Linked DNA regions of Thermosynechococcus vestitus BP-1. The protein of the gene in region 1 binds, or shares a complex with, the protein of each later gene. Links are inferred from orthologs where the notes say so. Each region holds a gene or a part of one and is shown on either strand. Other genes may lie near its edges.

Region 1 (11,169 bases):
GTGCCCACTGGCATAAAACGCGGCGTTGCCACTGTGCCATGGGGGGTGTGAAACAGGCCGGCCCGGGCTTGGGTATGGGCACATTCCTGCTGGCAGACAAATTCAAACACGCTGTGGATCCACAAGAAGGCGTAAAAAATGTTACCAAATCCCTAGACAAACCCACAATCGCTGATCTATGATTAAAACTTGTGACCAAAAACGGATACTGAGTGGGAGCGATCGCCTCAACCCCCTTAAGTCCTTGGTCCCACTGATCCAGGGGTGGCAGCGTGTTCGCAACTTGCAATCATAGCCTTGCCATCTTTACCTGCGCCTGTCCTTGATCAATGAGAGATGCCCCCTGGGCGTCATCGTCTTGACCGTATAACTGCTGGGTCAATCCACTATTCCTAACTGTAGGAATCTGCCGAAATGGAGCTTTAGGGCTCCCTGCGGCTGCATCGTTGTGATTCGTATTTTTAAGGAACGCGATCGTGACAGTTGGTATTTTAGGGACAAAGTTGGGCATGACCCAAATCTTTGACGAGGCGGGCCGATCTGTCCCCATTACGGTGGTACAAGCGGGGCCGTGTCCGATCACCCAAATTAAAACCCCCCAAACCGACGGCTACACGGCAATTCAAGTGGCCTATGGCGAGGTGCGAGAGAAAAACCTGAGTCGCCCTGAGCGCGGCCACCTCAACAAGTCACAAACACCGCCTATGCGTCATCTGCGGGAATTTCGCCTCGAAGATGTCTCTGCCTATCAATTGGGTCAGGCCATCACCGTTGATATTTTTAGTCCAGGGCAGCTTGTGGATGTCCGCGGCACGAGCATTGGCCGCGGTTTTGCTGGTTATCAAAAACGCCACAACTTCAAGCGTGGTCCGATGGCCCACGGCTCAAAAAACCATCGTCTGCCTGGCTCCACTGGAGCGGGGACAACCCCAGGTCGGGTCTTCCCCGGCAAGCGGATGGCGGGTCGCATGGGCAACACGGCGGTTACCATTCGCAAGTTGCAGGTAATGCGCGTTGATCCTGAGCGCAACTTAATCCTGATCAAAGGGGCATTGCCGGGTAAGCCGGGGGCACTGGTGAGCATTACCCCCGCCAAGGTTGTCGGTCGCAAATAGGGGCTGGAGAGTAGTTATGGTTGCATGCGTGGTTAAAGACTGGCAGGGTGCCGACAGCGGTGAAGCTACCCTTGATCTGGCGACAGCAAAACCTGAAACTGCTAGTCATATTGTTCATCGTGCCCTGGTGCGGCAGTTGGCCAATGCCCGTCAGGGAACTGTTTCCACCAAAACCCGTGCTGAAGTGCGCGGTGGCGGTCGCAAACCTTGGCGGCAAAAGGGAACAGGACGTGCCCGCGCCGGCTCAATTCGCTCTCCCCTCTGGCGCGGTGGCGGCGTGATCTTTGGTCCGAAGCCCCGCGACTATAGCCAAAAAATGAACCGTAAGGAGCGGCGGCTCGCCCTGCGCACAGCGTTGATGAGTCGCGTTGAAGACCTGATTGTGGTTCAGGACTTTGCCGATCACTTGCCCCGTCCTAAAACCAAGGAATTGGTAACGGCTTTACAACGATGGGGCATTGAGCCAGAGCAAAAGGTACTGCTACTGGCCGCAGATATTACCGAAACGGTGGCCCTCTCAGCGCGAAATGTCCCCACCCTGAAACTGCTGCGTGCCGATCAACTGAATGTTTTTGATTTGCTCTATGCCGATCGCATTGTTGCCACCACTGGCGCGATCGCCAAAATTCAGGAGGTGTACGGTGACTAAAGTCCAACCCCGCGCCCTTGCGGATCTCATCAAGCGCCCCATCATCACAGAGAAGGCCACAGTTTTACTGGAAAACAATCAATACACCTTCGATGTGGATCGGCGCGCCACCAAGCCGCAAATCAAGGCCGCTATTGAGGAACTCTTTAACGTCAAAGTCACGGCAGTTAATACCTATCATCTGCCTCCCAAAGAGCGCCGCGTGGGTCGGTTTGTTGGTCGTCGTCCTCGCTATAAGCGGGCGATCGTCACCCTTGCCCCCGACAGCAAGATCGTTCTCTTCCCCGAAGTTTAACGGAGTAGATCATGGGCATTCGCGTTTACCGACCCTACACCCCTGGCGTTCGCCAAAAAACCGTTTCTGACTTTGCTGAAATTACCACCGACAAACCTGAAAAGTCGCTGACCCGTGGCTTCAAGCGCGACAAAGGCCGTAACAATCGCGGTGTGATTACCAGTCGGCGGCGGGGTGGTGGCCACAAGCGTCGCTACCGCATTGTTGATTTTCGTCGCAGCAGCAAGCTCAATATCCCTGCCAAAGTGGCAACCGTGGAGTACGACCCCAACCGCAATGCCCGCATTGCCCTGCTCCACTACCGTGATGGTGAAAAACGTTACATCCTCCATCCTCGGGATTTGACCCCCGGCACGGAGATTATTGCTAGTCCCGATGCCCCTATTGAAGTGGGTAACGCCCTTCCCCTGGGCAAAATTCCCCTGGGTACCAGCGTTCACAATGTGGAAATTACCCCCGGTCGCGGTGCGCAAATGGTGCGAGCTGCCGGCGCCATGGCACAGGTGGTGGCCAAGGAAGGCGATATGGTCACCCTCAAGCTTCCTTCAGGGGAAGTGCGGCTCTTCCGTAAGGAGTGCTATGCCACCATTGGCCAAGTGGGGAACGTGGAAGCCAACAACATCAGTTTGGGCAAAGCCGGTCGCAATCGCTGGAAAGGGCGTCGTCCGAAGGTGCGTGGTTCGGTGATGAACCCTGTGGATCACCCCCACGGTGGTGGTGAAGGCCGTGCTCCTATTGGTCGTCCTGGGCCTGTTACCCCTTGGGGTAAACCCACCCTTGGCTACAAAACTCGCAAGAAGAAGAAACTCAGTGATGCCCTCATTGTGCGTCGTCGCAAGAAGTCTTCCAAGCGGGGTCGCGGTGGTCGTCAGTCTTAGGTTTTTGCGGAGAAGTTAGGTTATGGGACGTTCATTAAAAAAAGGCCCCTTTGTGGCGGATCATCTCTTACGTAAGATTGAAGCCCTCAATGAGCGCAATGCCAAGGAAGTGATCAAAACGTGGTCGCGTGCCTCAACAATTGTGCCAGAAATGATTGGCCACACGATCGCTGTTCACAATGGCAAACAGCACGTGCCCGTGTACATTACTGAGCAAATGGTGGGTCACAAACTGGGGGAATTTGCCCCCACCCGCAACTTCCGCAGTCATGTTAAGGGCGACAAAAAAGCCCGCCATTGATTCTCCTGTTCGCGTCTGGGATAACCGTCTATGGTTTCTACCTCTTCTCCTACTGCCCGTGCCTGCGCCAAGTATGTCCGCATGTCACCCCACAAGGTGCGGCGGGTATTAGATCAACTGCGGGGTCGCACCTACCGCGATGCCCTCATTATGCTGCGCTTTATGCCCTATCGTGCCTGTGAGCCGATTACCAAGGTTCTGCGATCGGCGGCAGCCAATGCTACCCATAACTTGGGCTTGGATCCCGCTACCTTAGTGATTAGCCAGGCCTATGCTGATCAAGGGCCTTGCCTGAAGCGGTTCCGTCCCCGTGCCCAAGGCCGCGCTTACCAAATTCGCAAACCCACCTGCCACATCACGATTGCTGTGGCCCCCCAAAACACTGCTGACGAATCGTAAAAGGATACCACCGTGGGACAGAAGATTCACCCAATTGGCTTTCGCCTCGGCATTACACAAGACCATCGCTCCCGCTGGTACGCCGATAGCGATCGCTATCCTGAGCTCTTGCAGGAGGATCACCGCATCCGCACGTTTATTAATCAGCAATTGGCCAATGCTGGCATTGCTGAGGTGCGCATTGAGCGCAAAGCCGATCAAGTGGAGTTGCAAATTCGCACTGCCCGTCCTGGTGTCGTCGTTGGCAAAGGCGGCCAAGGGATTGAGGAACTGCGCAAGCAACTGCGGCAGATGCTTCCTGCTAACCGCACGATCAAGGTGAACGTGGTGGAAGTCAACCGAGTGGATGCTGAGGCCAGCCTCTTGGCGGAATACATCACCCAGCAACTGGAGCGACGGGTAGCCTTTCGAAGGGCTGTGCGCCAAGCTATTCAGCGGGCGCAGCGAGCAGGTATTGAGGGGATCAAAGTCCAAGTGGCGGGTCGCCTGAATGGGGCAGAAATTGCCCGCACCGAGTGGACACGGGAAGGGCGAGTTCCGCTGCATACCCTCAGGGCAGACATTGACTATGCCTACCGCACAGCCCGCACGATCTACGGCATTTTGGGCGTGAAAGTGTGGATCTTTAAGGGTGAAGTTCTGCCGGGACAAACGGAAGCAGTTCCACGGGAAGCCACTCGCCGTAGTCCGCAGCGCCGTCTACCCCAATTTGAAAATCGCTCTAACTAACAGGGAAGCTAGCGATGCTCAGTCCAAAGCGTACAAAATTTCGCAAACAGCAGCGGGGTCGCATGACGGGGGTTGCCAGTCGCGGTAACTCCATCCACTTTGGCGACTATGCCCTTCAGGCCCTTGAACCTGCTTGGATCACTGCACGGCAAATTGAGGCCGGCCGCCGCGCCATGACCCGCTATATCCGCCGCGGTGGCAAAATCTGGATTCGCATTTTCCCCGACAAGCCCGTGACGATGCGGCCTGCAGAAACACGGATGGGGTCAGGGAAAGGATCGCCGGAGTACTGGGTGGCGGTGGTCAAACCCGGTCGCATTATGTATGAAATTGCCGGTGTGACAGAGGAGGTTGCTCGCGAAGCCATGCGCCTTGCTGCCTACAAAATGCCGATCAAGACCCGTTTTCTGGTGCGCAATCAAGAAGAGCAACAACAGGAGGGTTAAGAATGGCACTGACGAAAATGAAAGACCTGCGCCAACTAAGTGATCAAGAGGTGAGCGATCGCATTGCCGCTATTAAAAAAGAACTCTTTGATCTGCGCTTCAAAAAAGCCACCCGTCAAGAGGTCAAGCCCCATCAATTTAAACATCTGCGCCACGAGTTGGCACAGCTTTTAACCCTTGAGAATGAACGTCGCCGCAGTGGAGGCCAAGGCTAATGGCAGTTAAAGAACGTGTTGGCGTTGTTGTCAGCGACAAAATGCAAAAAACCGTTGTCGTTGCTGTCGAAAACCGCGCCCCCCATCCCAAATACGGCAAAATTGTCGTCAAAACCCGCCGCTACAAAGCCCACGATGAAAACAACGAAGCCAAAGTGGGCGATCGCGTGCGTATTCGGGAAACCCGCCCCCTCAGTCGCACCAAGCGTTGGGTCATTGCCGAGATTCTCAGTCCTCGCACTGCCTAAGGAGAACCAGCCATGATTCAACAGGAAACCTATCTCAATGTTGCTGATAATAGCGGCGCCAAAAAACTCCTTTGCATTCGTGTGCTCGGGGGCAGTAACCGTCGCTACGGTAGTGTGGGCGATGTGATCATTGCCACCGTCAAAGATGCCACCCCCAATATGGCAGTGAAGAAATCCGATGTAGTTCGCGCTGTCATTGTGCGCACCCGCAAAAGCATTCGCCGCGAAAGTGGCATGAGCATCCGCTTTGATGACAACGCCGCTGTCTTGATCAACCAAGATGGCAACCCTCGCGGTACCCGTGTCTTTGGCCCTGTAGCTCGCGAACTGCGGGATAAAAACTTCACAAAAATTGTTTCATTGGCACCGGAGGTACTCTAATGGCGGCCAAGAAAGCAAACAAAAAGCCTGTGCGCTATCGTATGCACGTCAAAAAAGGGGATACGGTTCAAGTCATCGCCGGCAGTGACAAAGCCAAAGTGGGTGAAGTCCTCGCCGTCTTCCCCAAAACTAGTCAGGTGATTGTTAAAGGGGTCAACCTGAAAACGAAACACCTCAAGCCTCGCCAAGAGGGAGAATCAGGGCAAATTATCACCAAAGAAGCCCCGATTCACAGTTGCAAGGTGATGCTCTACTCTACCAAGCAAAACGTGGCCAGCCGCATCTGCTATACCTACACCGAAGATGGTCGTAAGGTACGGATGCTTAAGAAAACTGGTGAAATCATTGATTAGGTCTCACTTGTTTGCCCTCTCTGACCCAGCCCAGAGAACGCCCCTAGGAGAAGCCCCATGTCCCAACGCCTCAAAGACCACTACAACAAAACCGTTGTGCCGCAGCTCATGCAGCAATTCCAGTACAAAAATATTCACCAAGTGCCAAAGATTGTCAAAGTGACTGTTAACCGGGGTCTGGGTGAAGCGGCACAAAATGCCAAAGCCCTTGAAGCCACACTGGCGGAAATTGCCACAATTACAGGCCAAAAGCCGGTGGTTACCCGTGCCAAGAAGGCGATCGCTGGCTTCAAAATTCGCAAAGGTATGCCTGTGGGGGTTGCCGTGACCCTGCGTTCCGAGCGCATGTATGCCTTTTTGGACCGCTTGATTAACTTGGCACTGCCACGTATTCGTGACTTTCGCGGTGTCAACCCCAAAAGCTTTGATGGCCGGGGCAACTACACCCTAGGTTTGCGTGAGCAACTGATTTTCCCCGAAGTCAACTACGACGATATTGATCAAATTCGCGGCATGGATGTCTCAATCATCACCACTGCCAATACTGATGAAGAAGGACGTGCCCTGCTCAAAGCAATGGGCATGCCGTTCCGTGAGAACTAACGCCGGAGGCAGATTTTTAAGGAGCAACTATGGCAGTAAATGACACGATTGGCGATATGCTAACTCGCATCCGCAACGCAAACCTTGCGCGTCATCAAACCACGACAATTCCGGCCACGCGCATGACCCGCAGTATTGCGCAGGTGCTGAAAGCGGAAGGGTTTATTCGCGATTTTGAAGAGCAAGGGGACGGTGTCAAACGGCATCTTGTGGTTTCCCTAAAATATCGCGGCAAGCAGCGCCAGCCGATTATTACTGCGCTCAAGCGGGTAAGCAAGCCCGGTCTGCGCGTCTATGCCAACTCCCGTGAGTTGCCCCGGGTGCTCGGTGGCATCGGCATTGCCATCATCTCCACCTCTAACGGCATCATGACCGATCGCGAGGCACGGAAGCAGGGCATTGGCGGCGAAGTACTCTGTTACGTTTGGTAAGCTCGGAGGAAGTCCCACATGTCTCGTATTGGCAAGCGTCCCATCCCCCTGCCAAAGAATGTCACCCTCACCCTAGACGGGCAGCAGGTCACGGTCAAGGGCCCTAAGGGTCAACTCAGTCGCGTTTTTCCCCCTGAAGTGAATGTTGTCCAAGAGGGCGAAGCAATTGTCGTCAAACGCCGCGATGACTCTCGACCTGCCAAAGAACGCCACGGCCTCTGCCGCACGCTACTGGCCAACATGGTAGAAGGTGTCTCCCAAGGATTTACAAAAAAGCTCGAGATTCAAGGGGTGGGTTACCGTGCCCAGCTCCAAGGTAAAACCCTTGTCCTCAGTATGGGCTATAGTCACCCCGTTGAGATCGTGCCCCCTGAGGGCATTACCCTAGAAATTGAAGACAACCAAGGTAAAAAAGTGCAGCAGGGGACAATTGTCCTCGTTAGCGGCATTGACAAAGAACTGGTCGGCAACACCTCTGCCCGTATTCGCGCCGTGCGTCCCCCTGAGCCCTACAAGGGCAAGGGCATTCGCTATATGGGTGAATTTGTGCGTCGTAAAGTTGGTAAGACAGGGAAGAAATAGATGAAGCAAACTCGTACTGCGGCTCGCCAAAGTCGGCACCAGCGCATTCGCCGCAAAGTCAAAGGGACCAGCGATCGCCCCCGACTCGCTGTCTTTCGCTCCCATCAACACATCTATGCCCAAGTGATTGATGACACCCGGCATCATACTCTTGTCGCTGCTTCCAGTCTTGAGCCAGAACTGCGGCAAAAGCTAGGGAAGGGCAGCACCTGTGCCGCCTCCATTGCGGTGGGGCGACTGATTGCAGAGCGGGCCAAAGCCGCTGGCATTGAGCGTGTTGTCTTTGATCGCGGTGGCAATATTTACCATGGGCGTGTCAAGGCCTTGGCGGATGCCGCCCGTGAAGGTGGATTAGACTTTTAGAGGATGACCCGATGGCAAATCGTCGTAAAAACCCCCGCAAAGTTGAAAAAGAAACGGACTGGCAAGAGCGAGTAGTTCAGATCCGCCGCGTCTCCAAAGTGGTTAAAGGTGGTAAGAAGCTCAGCTTCCGTGCCATTGTTGTCGTTGGCAACGAGCGTGGTCAAGTGGGTGTGGGTGTCGGTAAAGCCGCCGATGTTATTGGTGCAGTGCGCAAAGGCGTCGCTGATGGCAAAAAGCATCTGATTGATGTTCCGATCACTAAATCCAACTCTATTCCCCACCCCACCTTTGGCGAAGGCGGCGCTGCCCGTGTCATGATTCGCCCCGCTGCACCCGGAACCGGCGTAATTGCGGGTGGCTCTGTGCGCACTGTTCTCGAACTAGCCGGGGTACGCAACGTACTCGCCAAACAACTGGGATCCAGCAACCCCCTCAACAATGCCCGTGCCGCCCTCGAAGCCCTTGCGGCCTTGCGCACCTTCCAAGAAGTTGCCGAAGAGCGGGAAATCCCCATTGAAAACCTCTATAGCAAATAGTTAGGAGTTGTCCATGCGGTTTCAAGATCTGCACCCCCAAGCGGGATCGCGACGGCGCAAACGGCGGATTGGTCGGGGTATTGCCGCAGGTCAAGGGGCCAGCGGCGGCTTTGGTATGCGGGGGCAAAAATCTCGTTCCGGTCGCCCCACTCGTCCTGGCTTTGAAGGCGGTCAAAACCCCCTTTACCGTCGTCTCCCCAAACTCAAGCACTTTCCCCTCGTCAAGCGGAAGGTTTACACTACGATCAACGTGGGTCGTCTCAATACCCTACCGGCCAATAGTGTAGTGACGGTTCAATCCCTCCTTGAGGCTGGCATTCTCACCACTGCCAAGTATCCCCTCAAGGTGTTGGGGGATGGTGAGCTCAATGTTAAGTTGGAGGTTCATGCTGCTGCCTTTAGTGGCAGTGCCCGCAGCAAAATTGAAGCCGCTGGTGGGGTGTGTGTGGAGACCTCCGTTGCTGCCGACAGTGAATAGAGGAACCCCAGTATGATTGTGAATCGCGGCAAGGCACCCACTGCCCAGGAAACGTTTATGCAGATGGCTCAAGCAGCCGGTCTGCGGGGGCGGCTTTTGATCACCATTGGGTTACTAATTCTGGTGCGGCTTGGTATCTATCTACCCATTCCGGGAATCGATCGCGCTGTTTTTGCCCAGAACGTCCAAGATAATGCCGTGATTCGCTTCCTCGACATCTTTGCAGGGGGTGGTCTCTCTGCCCTTGGCATTTTTGCCCTTGGTATCCTGCCCTATATTAACGCCTCCATCATCATGCAGTTGCTGACTGCTGCTCTCCCTTCCTTGGAGCGACTCCAAAAGGACGAAGGGGAAGCCGGCCGCCGCAAAATTTCCCAAATTACCCGCTACGTTGCGGTGGGCTGGGCAGTTCTGCAAAGCTTTGGCATTGCCATTTTTGTCAGTTCAATTCCCGGTGCCGCTTTACACCCGGGGCCATGGTTTGTAGCCGAGATTGTCCTTGGCCTTACCGCTGGCTCAATGGTGGTGATGTGGATTTCGGAATTGATTACTGAGCGAGGGGTGGGTAATGGTGCCTCCCTCTTGATCTTTTTGAGCATTGTTGCCTACTTACCTGCCTCGGTGGGCCAAACCATCGCCCTCGCAGAAAGTGGTGGCAACATTGGCGGCATTGCTATCCTTGTGGCTGTCTTTTTAGCCATGATTGTCGGCATTGTCTTCGTTCAAGAGGGGACCCGCCGCATCCCTATTGTTTCTGCACGTCGCCAAGTGGGGCGTAAGCTCTACCGCGAGCAAACCAGTTACCTGCCCCTGCGCTTAAACCAAGGCGGTGTGATGCCGATTATTTTTGCCTCGGCGGTCCTGATTCTGCCTTCCACATTGGCCCAGTTTACCCGTAGCGAACTCGTGGCTCGATTCGCAAGTTATGTTTCTCCGGCAGGGCCAACACCCTGGCTATACGTAATTTTTTATTTGCTGTTGATTCTCTTCTTTAGCTACTTTTACTCCTCCTTGGTGGTCAACCCCGTGGATATGTCCCAAAACCTGAAAAAAATGGGCGCCAGTATTCCGGGGATCCGACCGGGGAAAGCCACGTCTGATTACCTAGAACGGGTTCTCAACCGCTTGACATTCCTAGGGGCGATCTTTTTGGGTCTGGTGGCCATTATTCCCACAGCAGTCGAGAGTGCAACCAAAGTGACAACATTCCAAGGCCTGGGGGCGACCTCCCTGTTGATCTTGGTGGGGGTGGCCATTGACACCTCAAAACAAATTCAAACCTATGTGATTTCTCAACGTTATGAGGGGATGGTGAAGCAGTAATGCGCTTAATTTTGTTTGGTGGCCCCGGTTCGGGCAAAGGGACACAGGCGGCAATTCTCACCACGCTCTTGGGCATTCCCCATATTTCTACAGGGGATATTCTGCGAGCAGAGCGAGCTGCCGGCACCCTCCTCGGTCAACAGGCTCAAAGCTACATGGATCGCGGTGAACTGGTACCCGATCAGGTGATTGTGGATATGGTGGCCAATCGCTTGCAACAGCCAGATACGGCTGCGGGTTGGCTTTTGGACGGGTTTCCCCGCAATGGGGCACAAGCAGCGGTCTTTGAGGAGATGCTCAAAAGCATTCACCAAGACTATGATTACTTGCTTTTTTTAGATGTGCCCGCTGCGATTCTCCAAGAACGCGCTCTAAATCGCGCCAAGCAAGCTGTCAACGGTCAGCAGCGCTCCGATGATACACCGGAAACTATCCTTAAGCGGCTACAGGTCTATGAGCGGGAAACCCTACCGATGATTCAACAGTACATGAGTCATCCCAAGTTTGTGCCCATTGATGGAACGCGTACGATCGAAGAGGTAACTGCTGCCATTCAAGCACGTATTGGGGAGGTGAACCGTGTCTAAACAGGATGCCATTGAAATTGAAGGGACAGTGACCGAGTCATTGCCCAACGCCATGTTTCGCGTGGATCTGGACAATGGCTTCAATGTCCTTGCTCATATTTCTGGTAAGATTCGCCGCAACTACATCAAGATTTTGCCGGGCGATCGCGTCAAGGTAGAATTGACCCCCTATGACTTGACCAAGGGGCGGATTACCTATCGCCTGCGCAAAAAGTAGTTTGATCTTTACTGACCACTCTGCTAAGATATAAAATTTG
Region 2 (11,661 bases), 1.9 Mb from region 1 along the record:
ATCCCCTAAGGTGAAGGGAAAGAGGGTCTGGCGGTGTAACCAAGCAGCGGCCATGGCAAAGTGCTGCCCCTGTCCCAGGGGGCCGGCAGGCGCCAGAACCCCCGGAATATAGCCTGAGAGGTGGCCAAGCAGACCATGTTTTTCGCGGAAGCGATCGCGCAGGTCCTGAACCGTATAAATGCCCATTTTCTCTAGGGAGCGATCCAAGAACAGGGCGGCATAAAAGCCCGGCGCATGGTGCCCCACTTCCGTAATGATATTTTTGTGTCCCAACATCACCAGGGCAGCATAGGCTTCTGCTTGACTGGCAAAGCCGCCGGGATGACCTGAGGCCTTACTGCCGGTCATCTGTAAGATCAGATAGCGGAGGGCATCGGCATAGAGGAGCGTTTGATAGGCTGCTTCCGGGGCCTCCAGATCTGTAAGGGCGGGCTGCTGGGTACTCAGGAGTGGCCTTTGACCATAGCGATCCCAGTCTGGCCAATCATTGCCAAAATACTGAATTCCTTCACAGAAACGGGGGACTGAAGTTACCGCTGTCATAGACCCTGACCCAACTCTTGAGTGCACGCTTAGTCTCCTATCTTACAGGGGTGGGGAGTGCCCCTGAGGGCAGTTGATCAGGGAATAGCGGCAAAATAGCGGTGTTGGAGTGGATTGCAGGCATAGATTGATTTTTCTTGGGGAAGGGATTAACAATGGCGTTGGTGATAGCAGGCGATCGCAGCGGCGTCGGCAAAACCACAGTTGCCCTAGCCTTAAATGCGGCTCTAAGGGCACGGGGGCAGCGGGTGCAAACCTTTAAGGTGGGCCCTGACTACATTGATCCGCTGTTTCACAGGGCCATCAGTGGCCGACCTTGCCGTAACCTCGATGTGATCTTAACCAGTCCTGACTATGTCAGCGCCTGCGTCGGCTACCACAGTCAGGGGATGGATGCGGTACTCATTGAGGGGGTCATGGGCCTATTTGATGGCCGGGGCGGGAGCCATGAGGGGAGTACAGCGCACATTGCCCAACTGTTGCAGGCACCCATCCTCCTGGTCTTAGATGTCCAAAAACAGGCAGCATCGGTGGCGGCGGTGGTCTATGGCTTTTGCCACTACAATCCATCGCTTGAGATTGCTGGTGTGGTCTTGAATCGGGTGGCCAGCGATCGCCACCGGCAACTGTTAGAAGCTGCCCTTGCCCCCCTGGGGGTGCCGATTCTTGGCGTCCTCTATCGCGATCAGGCCTTGGCACTCCCCAGTCGGCACCTCGGCCTAGTGCCGCCCCAGGAATCCCGCGAGTTTCAAGCCTTGGGCGATCGCCTTGCCCATTTGGGAAACACCTGTTTTGACTGGGAGCGGCTTACACCACTGCTTGCCCCTGCTCCGCCGCCCCCAGACCCGCCTTTTAACGTTTCCCCCCTGACTCAAGTCACCATTGGCATTGCCCAAGATGCAGCCTTCCACTTTTACTATGCTGACACCCTTGATTTGCTTCGCGCTTTGGGGGCAACGTTAATCCCAGTCTCACCCCTACGGGATACCCACTTGCCTACGGATCTGCAGGGCTTGATCTTGGGGGGTGGCTTTCCGGAGGTCTTTGCCCCAGAGCTAGCAGCGAATCACTCGTTCCTTGGCTCACTGCGGCAGGCCATTCAAGGGGGCTTAGCCCTCTATGCGGAGTGTGGTGGCCTGATGTACCTCAGCCAAGGCATCGAAACCTTCGAGGGACACTACTACCCCTTGGTGGGATACTGGCCAACGGTTGCCCACATGGGTAAAAAACTCACCCTCGGCTATCGCCAAGCGACAGCTTTACAAACAACGGTGTGTGTGCAGGCAGGAGAGACGGTTCAAGGCCATGAATTTCACTATTCCTGTTTGAGCGTGCCGCCCGCAAGGCCTCTGTGGCAATTGGCGGGTGAACCGGAGGGCTGGGGCAACTCCCGAATCCACGCCAGTTATCTGCATCTCCATTGGGGCGGCCATCCCCAGTGGGCAATTCGCTTTCTCCAGCAGGCAGCAAGGGCTGGATAATGCGACTCACGGCAACGTAATTTTTGAAGGTATTTTTTGAAGGGGTTGTTGGGGAAGGTCAATGCCAAAGCAATACCGCTACGGGCTCTACCTTTGCCTTGGGCTGCTAGTGATGCTATGGGTAACTCTGGCGGCTTGGGCGACGGCCCCCTCCCAGAACCTGGCGTATTGGCAGCGGGTGATCCAACAACACCAGCAGCAGCAGCAGGCAGTCGGTCAGCAACGTCAACAACTAGAACGCCTTGAGGCAGCGGCGAGCGATCGCCTGCAGCGTTTGGAAACGAATGTGGATACAACCAGCCAACAGTTGGCGGCGGCCCGCGATCGCCTACAGGCGGCAGAAAACTTGCTCAAGGAGCTCAAGGAGCAACAACAGCTTCTGAGTCGCCGCTACAGGGCCAGTGTTGCCGTGATTAGCGATCGCCTGCGGCGGCTACAACGCTATCGTGAGATTCCCCAGTGGGCCATGCTCTTTGAAGCAGAGACCCTCAATGACTGGCTGGAGCGGCAGGGGCGTCTGCGTCAGGTGTATGCCCGCGATCGCCAGCACTTGGCTGCCTTGGTTCGCGATCGCCAGCAACTTCAGCAGCAGGAGCGGCAAATTCAAGTACAACAGCGATTTATTCAAGCCCTGCGCCAGCAACTCCAACAGCAGCACGACATCTACGAACGGGAAGCCCACAGTCAACGCCAACTCATTGCCCGTCTGCGGAGCGATCGCCAGGCCCTTGCCTCCATTGAAGCCCAACTGGCCCGTGACAGCGTTGCCATTCAGCAACTCCTTAGCCAACGCCTCGGCTATGTCCCCAGGGGTGCTCCACCCTTGCCCCGCAGTGGCCGTCTGGCTTACCCGATTCAAGCACCGCTAACCAGTCCCTTTGGTTGGCGGATTCATCCCATCTTGGGGAGGCAGCGGTTCCATGCGGGTGTAGATTTTGGTGCTGATTTTGGCACCCCCATCTTTGCTGCTGAAGCGGGCACCGTGATCTTTGCCGGTTGGTCAGGGGGCTACGGGCAAACCGTGATCCTAGATCATGGCGGCGGGATGACAACGCTCTATGCCCATGCCCAGCGGCTCCTCGTACGGGAAGGCCAATTTGTGCAACAGGGGCAGCCCATTGCTGAGGTTGGCTCTACGGGACTGTCAACAGGCCCGCACCTCCACTTTGAAGTGCGCTTGAACGGCGAACCGAGCAATCCTTTGGCCTATCTCTAGGGGGTTGGCTGCCAAAAGACCCCAAGGGCATTGTTGACCCGCGTCGTTGTCACCCCATGGCGATCCACCAACACACCCCCTAGATAAAGGGCCGTTGAGCTGCCTCCATCCAGATTCACTGCATTGATCAAGCCCAACCGATGGACAATTTGTGCCCATTCTGCCAGGGTGGGCCCCATGCCACCTATACGGTTGTGGGTGGTGACCCAGACAATGCTGCCATCACTGCGATTCCCCATGGCACTGCGGGGGGCCGCCTGGGCATCCAAGCCGGCCCCAAATTGCTCCAGTGCCGCATTCAAGACCACCCGCCCCTGCTCCACCAGTAAGGGACCGGCACCAACAATATTGGGAATGCGATTAAAGGCAGCAGGCACAGCAGTCGTTTCCAGTTGCACCGCCGCCCCCGGTGGGAAGTTGGCCAAGGCGGAATTAAAGTTACGCGCCACCAGTAGGAAGCCCTCTGAGGGAATGGGAACCGTTTGATCCTTGTTGATGGGTTGCTGCCCCACCACCTGTTCATTGCGCACCGTAATCACGACTTCACTGCCCGTCTTCCCTTGGTAGCTCCCGCCCCAACTGGGGGTATAGAGGGCAAGACCTGCTTGGACATAACCAGAATTGAACGTGACAATGGGCACTGTGCCGGTCGGCGTCCTCACCCGCTGCTGCAAACTGAGGCGACCCACAACAATCTGGCCGCGATCGTCCCAGCCAATGGCACCGCGATTGAGAATCGGGCCGGAGAGCCAGTTACCCTCCCTGCGAATTGCCCCTAAGGGAGCTTGGCGATCGCGATTAAAGAACCCGCCATTAATTGCTGCGGCTGCCTGCCAGCGTTGCGCCAATTCCGGCACCGTTGCTAGGCCCACCAAGGTTGTGGGGCTTATTTCCAGGGGACGCAGACGCAGCCCCGGCTGTTGGGGATTGATGATGAGTAGATCCACAGGGAACTGACGAGTGCCTAGGATGACCGTTTGCTGTTGCCAGCGCAGTCCCGGTGCCCATTGAATTGTGCGGGGAGGTGGCGCATCACTGCGAAAATCAATCACCAGACGCGGTGGGTTGAGCAGCATTGAGGCCACTGGGCGAACTGTGCCGGGAATTTGGGTCTCCAATACTGTGCGATCCGGGGTAGCCGTAATTTTGACCTTGGGGAGCGGGGCCAATTGTCCTGTGGCTTCAATTGTGAGACTGAGATCCCGAGGCGTCAAAGCGGTGCGGCTAAAGGTGAGGCGATTGATCTGCCAAGGGGTGGGGCGGTCCAATTCAAAGACCCAGCGATCGCCCCACGGTTGCCGTCCCTGCCGCCAACTGAGAATCCGGGCTGGGGGTGTGCTGATCTGGAGCGTATTGCCCTGGGGTTGCACCCGCCACTGATGTTGCTCAATCCAGGGCGTAATGTCTAGGTAACGATACATGCCATTGGCGCTAAAGCGCACGGCCAAAGGACTAAATTGGCGCTGAAACCATGCCACTGGCTGCTGAAAGGGATCTGTGGTATCGCCAAGGAGAACACCAAAGCGCTGGGCCAGGCCCCCGTCACTAATGCCGGTGCGCAGTTGATTTTGGGCATCGCGCCACTGCTGCCAAGCCACTGGATAGTCGCGGCCATTGACGTTCAGGCGATCGCCCTGAATCTCTTGGGCAAGGACAATGTTGGCGCTGGCGATCGCGACCGTCAGTCCATTCCCAAAAACTAAATAAGCTGAGCGTGCAAGCACCCTTGAACCAATCCATCCATACTGAGACTACGCCAGTATAGTTGACGCCGACGCCCTAAAGAGGGCTCCAATGGGCAGATGGGTTTCTGGGGAAATCGGATTACCCCTGCTCTGAGGATGAGGAGACCTGCTCTGGGGGCGGTGCCACTTGGGGCTGGAATTGGAACAGGGAGTACACGACATTGCGGCGAATCATCACCATCATGTCCAGGAACAGTTCATAGCCCTCCCGTTTATACTCCACCAAGGGATCCTCTTGACCATAGCCCCGTAGGCCGACGGACTCCCGCAGGGCATCCATCTGTTGCAGGTGCTCCCGCCACAGCAGGTCAATTTGCTGCAGAATAAAGAACCGTTCTGCCTGCCGCATCAAGCCCGGTTGAATGGCCTCAATTTGCGCTTCCTTTTGCTCGTAGGCAGTGCGCACTTGCTCATGCAAAAAGGCCTGCATCTCCGGTACGCTGAGGTGCGCCAGATGCTCAGGGCGCAGGTCCGCAAGTAAATACACAAATTCCTGCACCTTGGCGACTAAACCCTCCAAATCCCATTCCTCCGGCGGTAGATCGGGATTGACATAGGCGGCAATAATGTCATCCATGGTTTTTTCGGCGTACTCTAGCACCCGATCCTTGAGGTCTTCCCCTTCGAGCACTCGCCGCCGCTCAGCATAGATGGCGCGCCGCTGGTTATTCATCACCTCGTCGTATTCAAAGACTTGCTTGCGGATGTCGTAGTAGTAGGTTTCCACCTTGCGCTGGGCATTTTCCAGACTGCGAGTCAACAGCGGCGACTCAATTGGCATATCTTCATCAATGCGCATGGCGTTCATGATACTGGCAATGCGATCGCCCCCAAAAATTCGCAGCAGGTTATCCTCCAAGCTTAGGAAAAAGCGCGTTGATCCGGGGTCGCCTTGACGTCCGGCCCGTCCCCGCAACTGATTATCAATCCGCCGCGATTCATGGCGTTCTGTGCCAATGACGTGTAGGCCACCGAGGGCCACCACCTCTTCGTGTTCTTTCTTGGTAACCACCTCATATTCTTCGCGGATACGGTTAAAGGCATCCCGCAGGGCTTGAATCACAGGGTCTTCGGTCGGTGCTTTCTCCGAGGCAATCGCCAGCATGTCCTCTGCCTGCAACTCCGGCAGACTGCGCTCACCATAGGTCTTGACGGCTACATCCACCGCATGGCGCAGCAGCTTTTCTGCCTCCTTGCTCATTTCGCAGGGGAAAAGTCCCGGTGAGGCCTTCCAATTTTTCTGTGCCCCTTGACTGAAGCCTTGACCACCGCCGCGATCCATTTTTAGTCCCAACAGCATCATCGGGTCATCACTGGGGGGCATCACAATCCGGGGCATAAAATACTCCCGTACCTTGAGGCGAGCCATGTAGTCGGCATTCCCCCCCAGAATAATGTCTGTTCCTCGGCCTGCCATGTTGGTTGAGATCGTCACTGCCCCCTTGCGTCCGGCTTGGGCAATGATCTCCGCCTCTCGCTCCACATTTTCGGGCTTGGCATTCAGAAGGTTATGGGGAATTTCCAACTCCCGCAGCAGTTGGGACAATAGCTCTGACTTTTCCACACTGGTGGTTCCCACTAGCACTGGCCGACCCGTAGCGTGCACCTCAGCACATTCAGAGGCCACTGCCAGCCATTTGGCCCGCTCGGTTTTATAGACCACATCGGGAAAGTCCCGCCGCTGACTGGGGCGATTGGTGGGCACCACGGTCACTTCTAGCTTGTAAATTTTCTCGAATTCCGCCTCTTCGGTCTTGGCTGTACCCGTCATCCCCGCCAACTTGGGATAAAGCAGAAAGAGATTTTGGTAGGTAATTGTGGCCAGGGTTTGGGACTCATTTTGAATTTCCAGGCCTTCTTTGGCTTCGATCGCCTGATGCAAGCCATCACTCCAGCGGCGACCCACCATGACCCGTCCAGTGAACTCATCCACAATGACCACTTCACCATTGCGGACAATGTAGTTCACATCCCGCTGGAAGAGTTCCTTGGCCTTGATGGCATTAAAGATGTAGTGCGCCCAGGGATCTTGGGGGTCATAGAGATCGCTTACCCCCAGCAACTTCTCCGCCTCAATAAACCCTTCATCGGTCATCAGCACATTGCGCGCTTTTTCATCCACCTCATAGTGCTCGTCCTTTTTCAGGAGGCGGGCAATCTCAGCTGCCTTGAGGTACTTCTCGGTGGGACGCTCCACTTGACCCGAAATAATTAAGGGGGTGCGGGCTTCGTCAATGAGTACCGAATCCACCTCGTCAATGATGCAGTAGTTGAAGGGACGCTGCACCACCTCCACCATGGAGGTAGCCATATTGTCCCGCAGGTAGTCAAAGCCGATTTCGCTGTTGGTGGCATAGGTAATATCGCAGGCATAGCTTTTCTGTCGCTCTTGGGGTGCCATTTGCTGCTGAATGAGTCCGACCGTCAGACCCAAAAAGCGATGCACCTGCCCCATCCATTCCGCATCCCGCCGGGCCAGATAGTCGTTGACCGTAACAATGTGTACCCCCTTACCTGTGAGGGCGTTCAAGTAGGCTGGGAGCGTGGCCACGAGGGTTTTGCCTTCGCCGGTTTTCATTTCAGCAATTTGGCCATCGTGGAGAATCATGCCACCGATGAGCTGGACATCAAAGTGGCGCATCCCCAGTACCCGTCGTGAGGCCTCGCGCACCACTGCAAAGGCTTCTGGCAGCAAATCATCCAGGGTTTCGCCATTGTCCAATCGCTGCCGAAATTCAGCGGTCTTAGCCTGTAGCTCACTATCGCTGAGGGCCTGAACCTGTTCCTCCAGCAGGTTAATTTCGACCACAAGGGGCTGATACTTTTTAACCTTGCGCTGATTGGGATCGCCAAAGAGGGCTTTCAGCATGCGACGGGCACCATGGATACAAAGCTATATACTCTAATCCTATAGCAACTGCCTGTTCCTCGCTGCCAAGACGTCGCCTAGACACGACGCAACCTAGACAGGTAGTCTAGACGTATTGACTGATGTCCTCTTGGCAGACATCACTGAGGTAGGTCAGGGCGCGCAACCGCAGCATCACCACCTCCTCATAAAAGGGATTGAGTTTACACAGGGGGGGAATGGTAATGACTGGCCGACCAAAGAGGGAGAAGGTGCGGGCAAAGGGACATTGGGCAGGAATCCAGCGACAAATGCGGTGGGCGATCGCTGGCGTCGTAATTGGATAAGTCATTAGCCATTGACGGATTTTGGTGATTAAAGAGGTCGGGGTGCGTTGGCTAAGGAGTTGATTCATGGGGCTATCCTCACAATTGCGCATACCCTCACGGTAAAAGATAACTTAGGTAAATAGCAATATGTCTTTAATATAAAAAATATTTATAAATAATAAGCATTGCTAAACTGGCAGCAGGTGCAGGTGAGGTCTCGCCGTCCTTGCGCTCAGCGGAGTGCTAAACTGTTCATCAACGCCAACTCGGATAAAGTTTTGTCTAGAAAGTTTTCAATTGCTTGCATAAACTCATTTGCTGTTGTTGCCTCTTTAGCTTGGCCTTGATTGAATTCCCTAAGGAAGATACTCAATGAGTCCACTGGTTGCTAACTACTACCTGACCTACCGCTGTAACGCCCGCTGCCATTTCTGCGACATTTGGGCGCTGGAACCAGGCAAGGAAGCCGACTTTAGTACCATCCAAACCAACCTACGGGATTTGAAGCGCTTAGGCGTGAAATACGTGGACTTTACGGGGGGCGAACCGCTGCTGCGGGCCGATGCGCCAGCAATTTACCGCGAAGCCAAGCGTCTCGGTTTCATCACCAGCATGACAACCAATACCATTCTCTATCCCCGTCGTGCCAAGGAAATTCAGGGGGTGGTGGATTTCTTGAATTTTTCCCTTGATGGGCCGGATGCTGCCACCCATGATCAGTCGCGGGGCGTGAAAATTTTTGACACGCTGGTGGAATCGGTCAAGATTGCCCTTGAGTTGGGTGAATATCCCGTGCTGAACCACACCGTGACAGCCCAGAACTATGAACGAATTGGGGAAGTGGCTGAATTTGCCCAAAGTTTAGGGGTACGGGTTTGGCTCAACCCTGCCTTTACTGCCCACGAACACTACAACGACAAAAAGAACCCCACTCCCGAAATTGCCAACAGCATTGAACAAACGGCGAAGAAGTATAACAATGTTGGTTACAATAAGGCAGCATTAGCCCTCATTCGCGCAGGGGGAAACAGGACTCACAATCCCCGTTGTAAGGCGGTGGATGCCGTGATTGCCATTTCCCCCAATGATGAGTTGCTGCTACCGTGCTACCACTTTGCGCAGAAGGGAGTCCCCATCAATGGTCGCCTGTACGAACTGTACAGGTCCTCCCAGGTGGTAGAGGAGTATCGCCGCTCCCAAGGCCGACTCCCCGTCTGCGAAGGCTGCACAGTGTGGTGTTATCTCATTCCCAGCTTCTTTAAGGGACTGGATAAGTACTGGTTTCTCAATCAGGTGACCTATGCCGGAGAATTCCTGGCCCGAAAACAGTTTCTACAACGAAGCCGATCCCCTCGACGAACTCCTGTCGGAGTGGGTTGATGACCCAGAGAGTCCTCCATTACAACCGCGTTCTGAGGGTCGCCGTCGCAAGGCTTTCCTAGCGTTGTCTCTGATTTGGGGCACCACGATCGCCATTCATCTGATTGTCGGTGGTATCTGGCTTATCTATGTCCTAACCCTCTTGATGAGTTTACAAACCCTGCGCTACTGGCGCGCCCAACCCCAAAGTCTGCCAGGGTCAGAGACAGCAGAAAGTGTGCCGCCGATGGTGTCCTTGGTAGTGGCTGCCAAAAATGAAGAGGCGGTGATTGGTCGCCTGGTAAAAAACCTCTGCCGCTTGGATTATCCCCACTACGAAGTGTGGATCATTGATGACAACAGTAGCGATCGCACCCCCGATATTTTGAGGGAACTACAAAAGCAGTATCCTCACCTGAATGTGCTGCGGCGACTGCCGGGGGCCGGGGGTGGTAAATCCGGTGCTCTCAATCAAGTGCTACCCCTGACACGGGGAGAAATTATTGGCGTCTTTGATGCCGATGCGACGGTCCCCCCAGATCTCCTGCAGGCGGTGGTCAACCGTTTTCAGGTGGCCAGTGTCGGCGCTGTCCAAGTGCGCAAGGCGATCAGTAATGCCGACATCAATTGGCTGACCCAAGGCCAAGCGGTCGAGATGATCCTCGATGCCTACTATCAACAGCAGCGAGTTGCCTGGGGCGGCATGGGAGAACTGCGGGGCAATGGCCAATTTGTGCGGCGGCAAGCCCTAGAGCGCTGTGGGGGCTGGAATGAAGAAACCATTACCGACGATCTGGATCTCAGTCTGAAGCTGCATCTCCACGGCTGGCAGATTGACGTGCTGATGAATCCAGCGGTACAGGAAGAGGGTGTGACTACACTGCTGGCACTGTGGCACCAACGCAATCGCTGGAGCGAGGGGGGCTACCAAAGCTATCTCGACTACTGGCAGCCCTTGCTGCGCAATCGCCTTGGCTGGCAAAAAAGCTGGGATGTGTTTTGCTGGTTTTTGATCAAATATGCGATTCCTACGGCCACCATTCCCGATCTGCTGATGGCCGTGCTGCGCCACCGCCCGCCGGTGCTGGTGCCCTTGACAACGCTGAGCCTGACGATTTCGATGGTGGGGATGCTACGGGGCATTCCTCAGGCTCAATCCGTGGGAGTGGGGCAACTGTTTTGGCAGAGCCTATGGGGAACCCTATACATGTTCCATTGGTTGCCAGTGGTGAGTACGACCACCTTGCGTATGGCCCTACGGGCAAAACGTCTGCGCTGGGTGAAAACGGTGCACCATGGCACCTAGGGAAAAATCTGCTGCCTAAGGATCTCAGGAGCAACCACTTTAAGCTAGTCTAGGGGCAGATTTTTACGGGTTCTGCCATGTCTCGGAATAGTAACCTGCTTCCCTTGCTCCTCTCCCTTATCTTCACCTGTGGCCTGCTGGGGGTGGGGGCAGTGCTTGTCCTGCGGCTCCTAGGCCATCAAAATCCCCTAGAACAAGTCACTGGCGGGTTGTCCACTTCACCGGCAGAAAAAACACCAGAGAGGTCGGGCGCCAATTTCAGTGATGTCAGGAATGTGCCCAGCGGGACATTTCAGTACGGAGGCAGTACGACGTGGGCGCCAATTCGCCGCGATGTCGATCCTTTAATTCAAGTGGTTTGGCCAAATTTTCGTCTGCGCTACACGGATCCACCAACCGGTACACCGGGGTCGGGCAGTGGTATTCGCATGCTACTGAACAATCAAATTGCCTTTGCCCAATCCTCACGCCCTTTGAATGAACAGGAGCGGCAGCAGGCGCAGAGTCAGGGTATCAAACTCGTTGAATTGCCAGTGGCGATCGATGGGCTCGCGATCGCCGTCAATCCAACCCTCCAGATCCCCGGCTTAACAGTCCAGCAGGTGGTTGATATTTACACCGGTAAACTTAGGAACTGGAGTCAAGTGGGGGGGCCCAATCTGGCCATTACCCCCTTTTCACGACGCTTGGAAGATGGGGGTACCGTGGAATTTTTTGTCCAAGAGGTCTTAGGGGGGCAGCAATTTGGCACTAATGTCGTGATGGTACGAGATACGACGGATGGGCTGCGGCGCTTGGGGGCGACTGCGGGCGGAATTTACTACGCATCGACAC

What was found.
Region 2: the proteins of secY (region 1) and secA are in contact, whole or in part, in a crystal structure (PDB 3DIN), measured with the Thermotoga maritima proteins. The link is inferred for Thermosynechococcus vestitus BP-1 from one-to-one orthologs. Residues at the interface, in WP_004081795.1 of Thermotoga maritima: Glu108, Gly109, Glu110, Glu111, Ala236, Glu237, Arg238, Arg239, Ile240, Thr241, Ile242, Gln243, Tyr244, Ala245, Arg246, Arg247, Val248, Thr249, Gly250, Arg251, Arg252, Val253, Tyr254, Gly256, Ala257, Ser258, Thr259, Tyr260, Leu261, Pro262; in WP_004082002.1 of Thermotoga maritima: Glu261, Ala262, Arg263, Lys300, Ala301, Arg302, Thr303, Ile304, Ile305, Leu323, Tyr324, Asp325, Pro326, Val329, Ser330, Tyr333, Ile336, Lys340, Phe345, Val349, Glu363, Phe364, Tyr374, Ser375, Gly376, Gly377, Glu393, Ile395, Thr482, Ser483.

Annotation. Positions count from the first base shown.
Region 1 is NC_004113.1:72,885-84,053, forward strand. What follows is about bases 8,350-11,169. They hold secY (preprotein translocase subunit SecY), read left to right. Parts: upstream 8,350-9,014; coding sequence 9,015-10,325; downstream 10,326-11,169. Other genes in these bases: rpsE (30S ribosomal protein S5), read left to right, coding at 8,350-8,524; rplO (50S ribosomal protein L15), read left to right, coding at 8,538-9,002; TLL_RS00495 (adenylate kinase), read left to right, coding at 10,325-10,912; infA (translation initiation factor IF-1), read left to right, coding at 10,905-11,129. Outside these bases: tRNA guanosine(34) transglycosylase Tgt, read right to left, coding at 1-110; rplC (50S ribosomal protein L3), read left to right, coding at 477-1,115; rplD (50S ribosomal protein L4), read left to right, coding at 1,132-1,764; TLL_RS00410 (50S ribosomal protein L23), read left to right, coding at 1,757-2,059; rplB (50S ribosomal protein L2), read left to right, coding at 2,071-2,937; rpsS (30S ribosomal protein S19), read left to right, coding at 2,960-3,238; rplV (50S ribosomal protein L22), read left to right, coding at 3,269-3,637; rpsC (30S ribosomal protein S3), read left to right, coding at 3,650-4,366; rplP (50S ribosomal protein L16), read left to right, coding at 4,381-4,812; rpmC (50S ribosomal protein L29), read left to right, coding at 4,815-5,027; rpsQ (30S ribosomal protein S17), read left to right, coding at 5,027-5,275; rplN (50S ribosomal protein L14), read left to right, coding at 5,288-5,656; rplX (50S ribosomal protein L24), read left to right, coding at 5,656-6,009; rplE (50S ribosomal protein L5), read left to right, coding at 6,067-6,612; rpsH (30S ribosomal protein S8), read left to right, coding at 6,642-7,043; rplF (50S ribosomal protein L6), read left to right, coding at 7,062-7,625; and 2 more genes. UniProt on the Escherichia coli protein: The central subunit of the protein translocation channel SecYEG. Consists of two halves formed by TMs 1-5 and 6-10.
Region 2 is NC_004113.1:1,930,568-1,942,228, forward strand. The notes cover bases 4,865-8,176. They hold secA (preprotein translocase subunit SecA), read right to left. Parts: upstream 7,855-8,176; coding sequence 5,065-7,854; downstream 4,865-5,064. Other genes in these bases: TLL_RS09385 (phosphodiester glycosidase family protein), read right to left, coding at 4,865-4,964; TLL_RS09395 (Mo-dependent nitrogenase C-terminal domain-containing protein), read right to left, coding at 7,961-8,176. Outside these bases: TLL_RS09370 (phosphoketolase), read right to left, coding at 1-543; TLL_RS09375 (cobyrinate a,c-diamide synthase), read left to right, coding at 699-2,024; TLL_RS09380 (M23 family metallopeptidase), read left to right, coding at 2,086-3,240; more of TLL_RS09385, read right to left, coding at 3,237-4,864; more of TLL_RS09395, read right to left, coding at 8,177-8,272; TLL_RS09400 (radical SAM protein), read left to right, coding at 8,535-9,542; TLL_RS09405 (glycosyltransferase), read left to right, coding at 9,463-10,827; TLL_RS09410 (PstS family phosphate ABC transporter substrate-binding protein), read left to right, coding at 10,905-11,661. UniProt on the Escherichia coli protein: Required for protein export, interacts with the SecYEG preprotein conducting channel.